3 regions of the Azospira restricta genome follow, and region 3 is predicted to be linked to each of the others. Evidence: predicted binding sites of a transcription regulator. Region 3 holds the regulator's gene; each other region holds the start of a gene.
What was found. The regulator sigma-54, encoded in region 3, starts transcription at its own class of promoters, with help from an activator protein. The targets are predictions, from matches to a motif close to TGGCACGCTTNCTGCTNA.
Positions count from the first base shown of each region.

Region 1: a site for sigma-54 is predicted at 1,994-2,011, ahead of IWH25_RS03595 (TorF family putative porin). Genes of this name have one in related genera too.
Region 2: a site for sigma-54 is predicted at 1,420-1,437, ahead of IWH25_RS18210 (glutamate/aspartate ABC transporter substrate-binding protein). Genes of this name have one in related genera too.

Region 1 covers NZ_CP064781.1:758,647-763,094, forward strand. Annotated here, with positions in the region: gene IWH25_RS03580 (hypothetical protein) at 1-588, opposite strand, end outside; partial or broken gene IWH25_RS03585 (YifB family Mg chelatase-like AAA ATPase) at 721-1,563, opposite strand; gene IWH25_RS03590 (accessory factor UbiK family protein) at 1,571-1,813, opposite strand; gene IWH25_RS03595 (TorF family putative porin) at 2,068-2,934, shown strand; gene glnK (P-II family nitrogen regulator) at 2,964-3,302, shown strand; gene IWH25_RS03605 (ammonium transporter) at 3,314-4,448, shown strand, end outside.
Region 2 covers NZ_CP064781.1:3,834,897-3,839,344, forward strand. Annotated here, with positions in the region: gene IWH25_RS18205 (glutamate/aspartate ABC transporter substrate-binding protein) at 1-272, opposite strand, end outside; gene IWH25_RS18210 (glutamate/aspartate ABC transporter substrate-binding protein) at 510-1,400, opposite strand; gene cuyB (cysteate racemase) at 1,575-2,321, shown strand; gene IWH25_RS18220 (LysR substrate-binding domain-containing protein) at 2,368-3,282, shown strand; gene IWH25_RS18225 (M61 family metallopeptidase) at 3,377-4,448, shown strand, end outside.
Region 3 covers NZ_CP064781.1:587,283-591,730, reverse strand. Annotated here, with positions in the region: gene hprK (HPr(Ser) kinase/phosphatase) at 1-619, opposite strand, end outside; gene ptsN (PTS IIA-like nitrogen regulatory protein PtsN) at 630-1,076, opposite strand; gene hpf (ribosome hibernation-promoting factor, HPF/YfiA family) at 1,172-1,498, opposite strand; gene IWH25_RS02800 (RNA polymerase factor sigma-54) at 1,512-2,948, opposite strand; gene lptB (LPS export ABC transporter ATP-binding protein) at 2,991-3,728, opposite strand; gene recX (recombination regulator RecX) at 3,731-4,177, opposite strand; gene recA (recombinase RecA) at 4,181-4,448, opposite strand, start outside.

The DNA of each region.
Region 1 (4,448 bases), 170 kb from region 3:
GCTTTCCTCCGGTTCTTCTAACGGAGCATAGAAACGTTTGTTAACTTCATCCCACCCATACGTAGCAAGAATCCGGTTCAACTCTTCTGATCTCCCGTAACACCGCGAATAGAATTCTAGGCATGGAACCACTAGCTTTCCGCCATTCTGCAACTTAAATTCGATGTTCCAATTCTTGTCTTTTTGGTGCTTGAGCGGGTAGAGCTCCATCGGGTACGGCGTAGTTCTAGTACTTGGCGAGGCGTAAAAAAAGGAAGTGTGTTGCCAAGCGGCGCCTCTGAAATCTACTTCGAAATCGAATTCCTCAAATTTGGCTGACGTATGGCTCATGTTGTTTGCCCAAATCGTGCCAATTCGGACTTGCCCAAGGGCGGTCAGAGGAACGCGGCGGAGAATTAAATCGTCTGCAACGGAACCTTCAACTATCTGGCGGAAGCCGACCAAGGCTAATGGCTGTGATTTCGCCTGCAAATTCTTAACGACGCCGTTATAGGTCCAAGCGACATATGAGCCTGCAGGTAGTGCAAGGCCGGGGATTCTAGTGACACTTGGCGTCTTCAGAATCTCAAACTGGAACGGAATAGGCATACCACCTCACACGCAAAAACGCCCTGACGGCTTACACCGGCAGGGCGTCAGGGGGTTCAGAACTGCTGTTACAGTCTCAGCAAGTTGGTCGCAGCTATTTCTACAATGTCGCAATAATTTGTATAAGTCACAGCCGCCGCCGACCAGCGCCACTGCCGACGCCGAATGATGGGGATGGCGGAAATTTCTGCGGCCGTACTGCGCCGGGCGGAACTGTCCGGCGAGCGAGAGGACCGCCGCCGACTCCAGCGCCTCGCCGTCGGCGAGCGGCGGCAGCAGCCCGGGCAGGCGCGCCGCCAGCATCGACTTGCCGCTGCCCGGCGGGCCGGACAGCAGCAGCGAATGGCCGCCGCCGGCGGCGATTTCGAGCGCGCGCTTGGCCTGCGCCTGGCCGCGCACGTCGGCCAGGTCGGGGTAGCTGTCGGCGATCGCGGCCGGCGTCGCCGCGGCTGCCGGCAGCGGCGACTCGCCGCGCAGGTGGGCGCAGACGGCGAGCAGGCCGGTCGCGGCGAAGACGCCGGCGGGGCGTGCCAGCGCCGCTTCGGCGGCGCTCGCCGCCGGCAGCACGAAGCTGCGCTCGCCGGCGTCGGCGGCGAGCACCATCGCCAGCGCGCCGCGTACCGGGCGCAGTTCGCCCGACAGCGACAGTTCGCCGGCGAATTCGTGCGCGTCGAGGCGGTCGGCCGGCAGCTGGCCGGAGGCGGCGAGGATGCCGAGCGCGATCGGCAGGTCGAAGCGGCCGGACTCCTTGGGCAGGTCGGCCGGCGCCAGGTTGATCGTGATGCGGCGGGCGGGGAATTCGAAGCCGGAATTGACCAGCGCAGCGCGTACGCGGTCGCGCGCTTCCTTGACTTCGGTGTCGGGCAGGCCGACCAGCGTCACCGACGGCAGGCCGCCGGCGAGGTGCACCTCGACCGCCACCGCCGGCGCGGCGAGGCCGTCGAGACCCCGGCTGCGGACGATGGCCAGCGGCATGCGGCGCTTACTTCTGCGGTGCGGCCTTTTCCAGTTCGGCGACGCGCGCCTCCAGCGCCGTCAGCTTCTCGCGCGTGCGCGCCAGCAGCTGCGTCTGGATCTCGAATTCCTCGCGCGTGACCAGGTCCATCTTCTCGAAGACGCTGGCGAGCAGTGCCTTGACGTTCTTCTCGATGTCCCTGGCCGGGCTGGCGGCGATCAGCGCCGACAGGCGGCTGTTGAGTTCCTCGAAAAGCTTCGGGTCGAGCATCGTGATTTCCCCCGGGCGGGCAGGCGTTCTGGAGCGGCCGAGTTTAGCACAGCGGCTTGTCGTGGCCGGCCCGCACCGTGCTGGCGCACTGGCCGCCGATCGCGCACCGCAAAGGTGCGGATAATCGGGCGGCGATTTGGTGCGCCACGGTAAGTTATTGCTTTTGAATGCAAAAAAAACTGGCACGGCTGATGCTAAGAACGAACGCAAGCTATTTATTCAAGATTCAAGATCAACTACCAAGGAGTCGCTCCATGAAAAAGCTGCTGATTGCATCCGCTCTCGCCACCGCCTTCGCGCTGCCGGCCGCCGCGCAGACCGCCGCGCCGGCGGCCGAGGCCGCCCCGGCCAGCCCGCACACGCTGACCGCCAACATCGGCCTGTTCTCCAGCTACCGCTTCCGCGGCATCGACCAGACCTACGGCAAGCCGGCGCTGCAGGGCGGCTTCGACTACGCGCACGAGAGCGGCTTCTACGCCGGCAACTGGAACTCCAACGTCAGCTCCGGCGCCGGCTTCCCCGACGGCAACCTGGAAATGGACTTCTACGGCGGCTGGAAGAAGACCTGGGGCGACTGGGGCCTCGACCTCGGCGGCATCGTCTACTACTACCCGGGCTCGGAAGGCCGTGGCCTCGGCATCGGCGCCGACAAGGGCGCGGTGACCAACAAGGAACTGTACATCGGCGGTTCGTGGAAGACCGTGTCGCTGAAGTACTACCACTCGGTCGACGACTACTTCTCGCTGCGCGGCTGGGATTCGACCGGCGCCTCGACCGGCAAGAGCACCAAGGGTACGCACTACATCGACCTGTCGGCTTCCTACGACCTGGGCAACGGCTGGGGCGTCAACGGCCACGTCGGCCACCTCTCGGCGAAGCGCATGAGCAACGGCAGCTACACCGACTGGAAGGTCGGCGTGACCAAGGACTTCAGCGGCTGGGTGGTCGGCCTTTCCTACGTCGGCACCAACGCCGACGGCGACTGCTCGGGCGCGACGACCTACCAGCCGTACTGCTTCGCCAAGTCGATCCAGGACGACGACGGCGCGCTCGACCTGTCGAGCAGCAACAAGGACGCCGGCCGCGGCATCGCCGTGCTGTCCGTGTCGCGGACCTTCTGATCCATCTCCGATCCTGACAGAGGACCATCATGAAACTCGTAACCGCAATCATCAAGCCGTTCAAGCTCGACGAGGTGCGCGAGGCCTTGTCCGCCATCGGCGTGCAGGGCATCACCGTCACCGAGGTCAAGGGGTTCGGCCGGCAGAAGGGGCACACCGAGCTCTACCGCGGCGCCGAATACGTCGTCGATTTCCTGCCCAAGGTGAAGATCGAGGCGGCGATCAAGGACGACGTCGTCGACCAGGTGATCGAAGCCATCGAGAAGTCCGCCAGCACCGGCAAGATCGGTGACGGCAAGATCTTCGTCTTCCCGCTTGAACAAGTGATCCGCATCCGCACCGGCGAAACCGGTGAGGACGCCCTCTGAGGAGCGACAACATGAAGCGCATCTTTGCAATGCTGGCTGTGGTCGGTGTCGTCCTCGTCGGCGCTCCGGCCTGGGCCGAGGAGAAGCCGGCGGCGGACGCCAAGCCCGCCGCCGCGGCGGTAGCCGAAGCACCGGCCGCCGCTGCCACCGCCGCTCCCGCGGCCGCCGAAGCCGCCCCGGCCGCGGCGCCCGCCGCCGCGCCGGTGGCGAACAAGGGCGACAACACCTGGGTGATGGTCTGCGCGGCGCTGGTGATCCTGATGTCGATCCCCGGCCTGGCGCTGTTCTACGGCGGCCTCGTCCGCTCGAAGAACATGCTCTCGGTGCTGATGCAGGTCTTCGTCACCTTCTCGCTGATCAGCGTGCTGTGGGCGGTGTACGGCTACTCGGTGGCCTTCACCGAAGGCGGTGCGTTCTTCGGCACGCTCGACAAGCTGTTCCTGAAGGGCATCACCGTCGATTCGGTGGCGGCGACCTTCTCCAAGGGCGTGGTCATCTCCGAGTTCGCCTACGTGATCTTCCAGGGCGCCTTCGCGGCGATCACCTGCGGCCTGATCGTCGGCGCCTTCGCCGAGCGCGTGAAGTTCTCGGCGGTGCTGGTGTTCATGGTCATCTGGTTCACCCTGTCCTACCTGCCGATGGCGCACATGGTCTGGTACTGGGCCGGTCCGGACGCCTACGTCGACGCCGCTGCCGGTGAAGCCGCGGGCAAGACCGCCGGCTTCCTGTTCCAGAAGGGCGCGCTCGACTTCGCCGGTGGCACCGTGGTGCACATCAACGCCGCCGTTGCCGGCCTGGTCGGTGCCTTCCTGATCGGCAAGCGGATCGGCTACGGCCGCGAGTCGATGGCCCCGCACAGCCTGACCTTCACCATGATCGGCGCCTCGCTGCTGTGGTTCGGCTGGTTCGGCTTCAACGCCGGCTCGGCGCTCGAAGCCTCCGGCGGTGCGGCACTGGCGATGGTCAACACCTGGCTGGCGACCGCCTGCGCGGCGCTGTCCTGGATGTTCGCCGAGTGGATGCTGAAGGGCAAGCCGTCGATGCTCGGCGCCGCCTCGGGCGCCGTCGCCGGCCTCGTCGCGATCACCCCGGCCGCCGGCTTCGTCGGCATCGTCGGCGCCATCGTCATCGGCCTCCTCGCCGGCG
Region 2 (4,448 bases), 730 kb from region 3:
GAGGTCACCGGCATCATCTTGACGTCGATCTTGTCCATCTTCAATTCGGCCTTGATCGCATCGACGATCTTGCGCTGCAGTTCGTAGGCATAGCCGATGACCTGCTGCTTGTCGTCGTAGTACGAGAACGGAATCGACGATTCGCGGTGGCCAAGGGTGATCGAGCCGGTGTCCTTGATCTTCTTCAGCGTCGCGCTTTCCTGCGCGAAGGCGGGTGCGGCGAAAACGGCGGCGGCAACGGCGGTGGCAAGTACGGAGGGCAGCAGTTTCATGTGGTTGTCTCCAGACGTGATTGGGTTTGTGGTTTCCGGCATCGGTTCGAGCCGCTTACCTCACAGCACGAGCCGTGCCAAGCACCCATTCACCTATAAGCAACTGATTCACCGCACTTGTTGCGACGCAACAGAGACGGCGGCCGTTCGACTTTCCGAACAGCCCCGCCGAACGCCGTTCGGAAAACCGAACGGCCGGGGTGCCGCGCGCCCGCCGGCGCCCCGGCGGGTGGCCGCTCAGAGCCGGTCGTGCGGCCGCTTGTACAGCGCGCGCAGCTCGTCGCTCAGCGGATAGGCCAGGTTGATTCCCTTCGGCGGCAGCGGGCTCATGAACCACTTGTGATAGATCTTCTCCGCCTCGCCCGAGGTCATCAGCCGCGCGATCGTGCCGTCGACCAGGCGCTTGAACGCCTCGTCGCCCTTCGGCAGCATGCAGGCATAGTTCTCCGACTGCAGCGGGCGGCCGACCACCGCCCAGTCGTCGGCCTTCTTCGCCTTCGCCTTCTCGCCGTGCAGCAGCGGCTCGTCCATGACGAAGGCGGCGGCACGGCCGGTCTCCAGCGTCAGGAAGGCCTCGCCGTGGTCCTTGGCGCTGATCAGGTTGAAGCCGAGCTTGCGTTCCTCGTTCATCTGGCGCAGCAGCCGCTCGGCGGTGGTGCCGGCGGTGGTGACGACGTTCTTCCCCTTGAGGTCTTCCAGCTCGCCGATGCCCGCATCCTTGCGCACCATCAGGCGGATGCCGTAGAGGAAGAGGTGGTTGGAAAAGCCGACCTGGCGCTGGCGCTCGACGGTGTTGGTGGTCGACCCGCACTCGAGGTCGATGGTCCCGTTCTGCATCAGCGGGATGCGGTTGGACGAGGTCACCGGCAGCAGCTTGACCTGCAGGTTCGGCAGGCCCAGCTCGCCCTTGATCGTGCGCACGATCTCGTTCATGAAGTCCTGCGAATAGCCGACCACCTGCTGCCGGTCGTCGTAGTACGAGAACGGGATCGACGATTCGCGGTGGCCGAGGGTGATCGTGCCGGCCTCCTTGATCTTCGTCAGCGTCGGGGAATCCGGCGCGGCGCCGGCGGGCAGGGACAGCAGGCCGACCGCGATCGCGGCCAGCAGGGACGGCAGGGTTTTCATCGGGGTTCTCCTATCGGGGTTTGCACAAGGCACGCCGACTCTAAGCAGCGCCGCCCAAGGGAGGGATCGCCCATGCGAAAAACGCATCGGGTCCGGCGAAAGGCGCATCGAACGCCCGCCCGTGGTGCATTGCGACCTAGTCTGGGCGTCCCTCGTCACCCTCGGGCAAGCATCATGGAAAAAATCGTCGGCATCCTCGGCGGCATGGGACCGCTGGCCACGGCCGATTTCCTGCGCAAGCTGGTCGAGCGTACCCCGGCCGCACGCGACCAGGAGCACGTTCCGGTCGTCGTCTACTCGGTGCCGCAGCTTCCCGACCGCAGCGAAGCCATCCTGCACCACGGCCCGTCGCCGCTGGCGGGGCTGCTGCAGGGCGCCGCGGTGCTGCGTCGCGCCGGCGCCGGCTGCATCGCCATCCCTTGCAACACCGCGCATTTCTGGGCCGACGAGCTGGCCGCGCGCAGTGCGCTGCCGGTGCTGCACATCGCCGATGCGGTCGTCGCCGAGCTGGCGGCAAGCGCGGCGGCGGGCGCGGCGATCGGCATCCTCGGCACCGCCGGCACGCTCGCCGCCGGCATCTACCAGCAGCGCCTCGAACGCCAGGGCTATCGGGTCGTACTCCCCGACGCCGACGACCTCGATCACCTGCTGATGCCCGGCATCCGCGCGGTCAAGGGCGGCGACCTGGCGACCGGCGGCCGCCTGCTCGCCGCCGCCGGCACGGCGCTGCAGGCGCGCGGCGCCGCGCAGCTGGTGCTGGCCTGTACCGAGATCCCGCTGGCGCTGGCCGCCGTCGCCGCCCCCGGCCTGCCGCGCTGCGTCGACGCCACCGCCTGCCTGGCCGCGGCCTGCATCGACTGGTGGCGTGCCGCCGACGCGCCGGGCGCAGCGCTTCTCGGGTACAGTGGGCAGCGTACGTGATCCGTCGCCACGGCGGCGAGATCCCGGTTGAAGCGGAGACGGCGGCGTGGACATCAAGTGGATCGAGGACTTTCTCTGCTTTTGCGACCTGCGCAGCTTCTCCCGCGCCGCCGACCAGCGCCACATCAGCCAGTCGGCGTTCAGCCGCCGCATCCAGGCGCTCGAGGACTGGCTCGGCGTCACGCTGATCGACCGCAACTGCCAGCCGCCGGCGCTGACCGCCGCCGGCCGCGTCTTTCGCCACTTCGCCGCCGACCACGTGCGCCGGCTCTACGAGGCGCGCGCGACGCTGCGCGGCCAGCATGCGGAAGGCGACGACACGGTGCGCTTCGCCGTCGCCCACACGCTGTCGCTGACCTTCTTCCCCGCGTGGTTCGCCGCGCTGCGCCAGCGCTTCAGCCAGCTCCAGGCGCAGGTGCTGGCGACCAACATCATGGAAGGCGCCCACCTGCTGAGCGAGGGGGCGACCGACCTGCTGCTCTGCTATCACCACCCGCAGTTCCCGATCCTGCTCGACCCCGACCGCTACCCCTTCGTCGTCCTCGGCAGCGAGCGCCTGCTGCCCTATTCGAGCTGCGCCGCCGACGGCCGGCCGCACTTCACGCTGCCCGGCCAGCCCGGCGTGCCGCCGCCGCTGCTCGCCTACGCCTCGGGCACCTTTCTCGGCCACCTGGTTGAGATGATCCTGCTCGACCCGCCGCAGCCCTGCCACCCGCAGACCTGCTTCCAGACGCACATGTCGGAGGCGCTGAAGGCGATGGTGCTGGCCGGGCACGGCCTCGGCTGGCTGCCGGAATCGTGCGTGCAGGAGGAGGTCGCCGCCGGCCGCATCGCCGCGGCCGGTTCGGCGGACTGGGGCACGCGCATGGAGATCCGCGTCTACCGCGCCGCCGGCAACCGCCGCGCGGCGATCGAAACGCTGTGGCAGCATCTGGCGCGCGGCGACGGCACGCCGGCGTGAGCTGGCCGCGGCCGGCGACAAATTCGCGCGGCCGGCACTTCGCCGCATACAATCCCGCTCGTTCGCGCCTTCGCCGCGCCCGCCGACCGCCGCCATGAAAACCACCCCCATCGATTACGCCATCCGCCCCCTCGACCCAGCCGCCCACCTCTTCGAAGTGAGCTGCCGCGTCGACCGGCCCGACCCCGCCGGCCAGCGCTTCGCACTGCCGGCGTGGATTCCCGGCAGCTACCTGATCCGCGACTTCGCGCGGCACATCGTTGCGATCAAGGCTGAGGCCGGCGGCCAGCCGGTGGCGCTCGCCAAGATCGACAAGCACACCTGGCAGGCCGCCGCGCTGCCGGCGAAGCAGGCGCTCACCGTGACCTGCACCGTCTACGCCTGGGACCTGTCGGTGCGCGGCGCCCACCTCGACCGCACACATGGCTTCTTCAACGGCACCAGCGTCTTCCTGCGCGTCCTCGGCCAGGAAGAGGCGCCGTGCCGCGTCGACATCCGGCCGCCGCACGGCCAGGGCTACGCCGGCTGGCGCGTCGCCACCGCGCTCGAACCGGCGCGCGGCGAGAAGGGCGCGGCGCAGGCGCACGGCTTCGGCCGCTACGCCGCGGCGGACTACGACGAGCTGATCGACCACCCGGTCGAGATGGGCACCTTCACGCTGGCGAGCTTCAAGGCCTGCGGCGTGCCGCACGAAGTGGCGATCAGCGGCCGCCACGACTGCGACCTGAAGCGGCTCTGCGCCGACCTGAAGAAGATCTGCGAATGGCAGATCCGCTTCTTCGGCGAGCCGGCGCCGATGAAGAAATACGTCTTCCTCGTCACCGCCGTCGGCGACGGCTACGGCGGGCTGGAACACCGCGCCTCGACGGCACTGCTCTGTGCGCGCGACGACCTGCCGTACGCCGGCATGGACGGCGTGCCCGAGCGCTACCGGACCTTCCTCGGGCTGTGCAGCCACGAGTACTTCCACACCTGGAACGTGAAGCGCATCAAGCCCGCCGCCTTCGTCCCCTACGACCTCGACCGCGAGAACCACACCACGCTGCTGTGGGCCTTCGAGGGCTTCACCTCGTACTACGACGACCTCGCGCTGCTGAAGAGCGGCGTCATCGCGCAGCCGGACTGGCTGGAGCTCGCCGCGAAGAACCTCGACGCCGTGCTGCGCG
Region 3 (4,448 bases):
GCACTTCCAGGTAGTCGCGCAGCATGCCCGGGCAGCGGCCCTCGATCGTCGTCGGCGCCAGCCGGGCGAGCTCGACGACGTCGTCGGCGACCAGGCCGTGGCCGCGCGAGATCAGCTCGAGCGCGAGTTCCGACTTGCCGACGCCGGAGTCGCCGGTGATCAGCACGCCCATGCCGAGGACGTCCATGAACACGCCGTGGATCGAGGTGGTGTCGGCCAGCCGGCGGGCGAGGTAGATGCGCAGCAGGTCGATCACCGCCGAGCACGGCTTGGGGCTGGTGAACAGCGGCGTGCCGCTGTCCTCGCAGGCCTCCTGCACGATCGGCAGGACTTCCAGGCCGTCGGCGCAGATGATGCCCGGCGGGTTGTCGGCGATCAGCTCGGAGATCTGCGTCGTGAGGCGCTTCGGGCTGACGCGGTTGGCCCAGTCGTATTCGGCCTGGCCGATCACCTGCAGGCGCTCGGAATGGATCAGGTTGAGGTGGCCGACGATGTCGGCGCCGTAGTTGCCGGATTCCTTCAGCTCGAGCTGGCGGTCGGTGCCGATCGCGGCGATCCAGTTCAGCTGCAGCGTCTCGCGGTGGTCCTCGTAGAGCTGGGCGATGCTGAACTGGCGCATGGCGGGAATCTCAGCTGACGAACAACCGGCGGGCGGCTTCGGCGTCGGGGGCGGCCAGCAGCGCGTCGCGGAACTCGCGGTCGGAGAAGCGCTGGGCGAGCTCGGAAAGAATCTGCAGGTGCAGTTCGTTGGCCTGCTCCGGAACGAGCAGCACGAACAGCAGCGACACCGGCTTGCCGTCCGGCGAATCGAAGGGCACCGGCGTGGTCAGGCGCAGGAAGGCGCCGCGGGCGTCCTTCAGCCCCTTGATGCGGCCGTGCGGGATGGCGACGCCCTGGCCGAGTCCGGTCGAGCCGAGCTTTTCGCGCGCGAACAGGCTGTCGAAGACGGTCGCCCGGGCGATGCCGTGGTGGTTCTCGAAAATCAGGCCGGCCTGCTCGAAGACCCGTTTCTTGCTGCCGGCATCGAGGTCGAGAAGGATGTTCTCGACGGGCAGGAGGTTGGCGATGAGGCTCATGCTGCGGGAGAGCTTTCAGGCGGCGGGAAGGAAGGTTGCGGGAGGGCCGTCGCGGGGAGCGGATTTCCGGCGACGGCCGCGAAGCGTCGATTATCTCATTCGGCCAGCGTGCGGGCGGCTGCCTTGTCGCTGCGATGATGATCCTGGACCTTCTGCTTGTACTTCTGGACCTGGCGGTCGAGCTTGTCGACCAGGATGTCGATCGCTGCGTACAGGTCGCCGTCGTCGGCCTCGACGAAGATGTCCTTGCCACGGACGTGCACCGTGACTTCGGCCTTCTGCTTCAGCTTCTCCACGGTGAGGATCACGTTCACGTCGATCACGTGGTCGAAGTGGCGCGTGACGCGCTCGAGTTTGCCCGTCACATAGTCGCGGATCGCCGGCGTCACTTCGAGGTGGTGTCCACTGATCTGCAGGTTCATGGTGAGACTCCTTTCACAGGCTCTTGCGTAGATTGACCGGCGGGATGTTCAGCGCTTCACGATATTTTGCAATCGTTCGTCGCGCCACGACAATCCCCTGCTGGCCAAGGATTTCCGCTATCTGGCTGTCAGATAGCGGTTTTTTCGCATCTTCGGCACCCACCAGCTGCTTGATCAGCGCACGGATCGCGGTGGCCGAGCAGGCGCCGCCGGTATCGGTGGCGACATGGCTGCCGAAGAAGTATTTCAGTTCGAAGATGCCGCGCGGGGTGGCCATGTATTTCTGCGTCGTTACCCGCGATACGGTCGATTCGTGCAGGCCGAGGATGTCGGCAATCTCGCGCAGCACCAGCGGCCGCATCGCTACCTCGCCATGTTCGAAGAACTGGCGCTGGCGGTCAACGATCGTCTGCGACACGCGCTGGATGGTGTCGAAGCGCTGCTGCACGTTCTTGATCAGCCAGCGCGCTTCCTGCAGCTGGCCGGAGAGTCCCGAGCCGCGCTGGCCGGCGAGCACCTCGGCGTAGAGGCGGTTGATGCGCAGGCGCGGGTAGGCGTCGGGGTTGATGCTCGCCCGCCACTGGTTGCGCACCTTCTTCACGATCACGTCGGGGATGATGTAGCGTGCGTCGAGCGGCGCGAACTGGGCGCCGGGGCGCGGGTTGAGGCCCTTGATCAGTGCGTGCGCGGCGCGCAGCAGGTCGTCGTCGCAGCCGGCCAGCTTCTTGATGCGGGCGAAGTCGCGGGCGGCGAGCAATTCCAGATGCTGGCGGACGATGACCAGCGCCAGGTCGCGCACGGGATCGGCGGGGAGCGCCGTCAGCTGCAGCGACAGGCATTCCTGCGCGTTGCGCGCGCCGACGCCGGTCGGGTCGAAGTGCTGCAGGTGCTTCAGCGCGATCTGCAGTTCCTCGGGCTCGATCTCCAGTTCGGGCGGCATGATCTCGGCCAGTTCGTCGAGCGTCTGCGACAGGTAGCCGTCCTCGTCGAGGGCCTCGATCAGCACGCGCACCAGCATGCGGTCGCGGTCGGGCAGCGGCGTCAGGCCGAGCTGCCAGATCAGGTGGTCGGAGAGCGAGGTGGTCGCCGCCTGGATGTCCTGGTAATCGCCGTCCTCGTCGCTGCCGCCGCTGCCGGACGAGCCGGTTCCCGGACTGCCGTCGCCGGGCCAGCCTTCGTCGTCGGTGTTCGGGCGAACCTCGTCGCTGCTGCCGGCCTCGCCTTCGCCGCCGGCCTCAGCGGCCGGCTCGCGTTCGCTGGTGCTGCTCGACGACGGTGCCGGGACGAAATTGTCCTCATCCTCTCGCTCGAGCAGCGGGTTCTCGAGCAGGAACTTTTCCAGCTCCTGATTGAGCTCAAGCGTCGACAGCTGCAGCAGCCGGATCGACTGCTGCAGTTGCGGGGTCAACGCAAGGTGCTGCGAGAGCTTGAGCTGGAGAGCGGGTCTCATGCGCGGCGCGGGACGGCCGGAGTTGCTGTTTCTGTTTTCGGATCAGAGGCGGAAGTTCTCGCCCAGATAGACTTTTCGGACGTCTTCATTATAGATGATTTCGTCCGGGTGGCCCGAAGCAAGTACCGAGCCTTCGTTGATGATGTAGGCCCGGTCGCAGATGCCCAGCGTCTCGCGCACGTTGTGGTCGGTGATCAGCACGCCGATGTTGCGTTCCTTCAGGAAGCGGATGATCTTCTGGATTTCCAGCACGGCGATCGGGTCGACGCCGGCGAAGGGCTCGTCGAGCAGGATGAAGCGCGGCTGCGTCGCCAGCGCGCGGGCGATCTCGACGCGGCGGCGCTCGCCGCCGGACAGCGAGGCGGCCGAGTTGTTGCGGATGTGCGTGATGTGCAGTTCTTCGAGCAGGTCCTCCAGCCGGCGCAGGATTTCTTCCTTGGGCAGGTCCTGCAGCTCAAGCACGGCCTGGATGTTCTCGGTGACGCTCAGCTTGCGGAACACCGAGGCCTCCTGCGGCAGGTAGGAGACGCCCATCTGCGCGCGGCGGTGGATCGGGAGATGGGTGATCTTGGTGTCGTCGATGTAGACGTCGCCGCCGTCGGAAGCGACCAGGCCGACGATCATGTAGAAGGTGGTGGTCTTGCCGGCGCCGTTCGGGCCGAGCAGGCCGACCACCTCGCCGCTGCCGACCTCGAAGGAGACGTCGTGCACGACGGTGCGCTTCTTGTAGCGCTTGTTCAGGTTGTGGGCGCTGAGCTTGCTCTTCGGCTGGTCCGGCATGGCTATTCTTCTTCCTGTTCGTTGCCTTCGCCGCGCAGCACGCGGCGGATCACGCCGCCGGCGAATCCCCGGTGCATCAGGTAGCGGGTCTGCTTGGCCCGCTCGGCGGCATCAGCCGGGAGTGTACCGAACTTCCGCCGCCAAATCGCCTGCGCGCGCGCCAGCTCGTCGCCGGCGGCGGCCAGCGCCTCGTCGGCGACTTCGCCGGCGACGCCCTGCTGCTTCAGCTCCTGCGCCAGCCGGGCATTGCCGTAGCGGGCGCTGCGGCCGGCGACGCGCATCTCGGCGTAGCGCGCGTCGGACAGCAGGCGGCGCCCGGCCAGCTCGTCGAGCAGCGCGTCGAGGGCTTCCTCGGATTCGGCGTGCGGCGCCAGCTTCTTCCTGAGCTCGGCGCGCGCATGGTCTCGCCGCGCCAGCAGGCGCAGCGCGCGCTGGCGCAGCTCGTCCATCGCTCAGGCCTCGGCGGCCTCCAGCGGGCGCGGCGAGGCGACGCCGACGGCTTCGCGGACGCGGGCTTCGATTTCCTGCGCGATCGCCGGGTTGGCCTTCAGGAATTCGCGCGCGTTGTCCTTGCCCTGGCCGATCTTCTCGCCCTTGTAGGCATACCAGGCGCCGGACTTGTCGACCAGCTTGTGGGCGACGCCGAGCTCGATGATCTCGCCCTCGCGTGAGGTGCCCTCGCCGTAGAGGATGTCGAAGATCGCCTCCTTGAACGGCGGC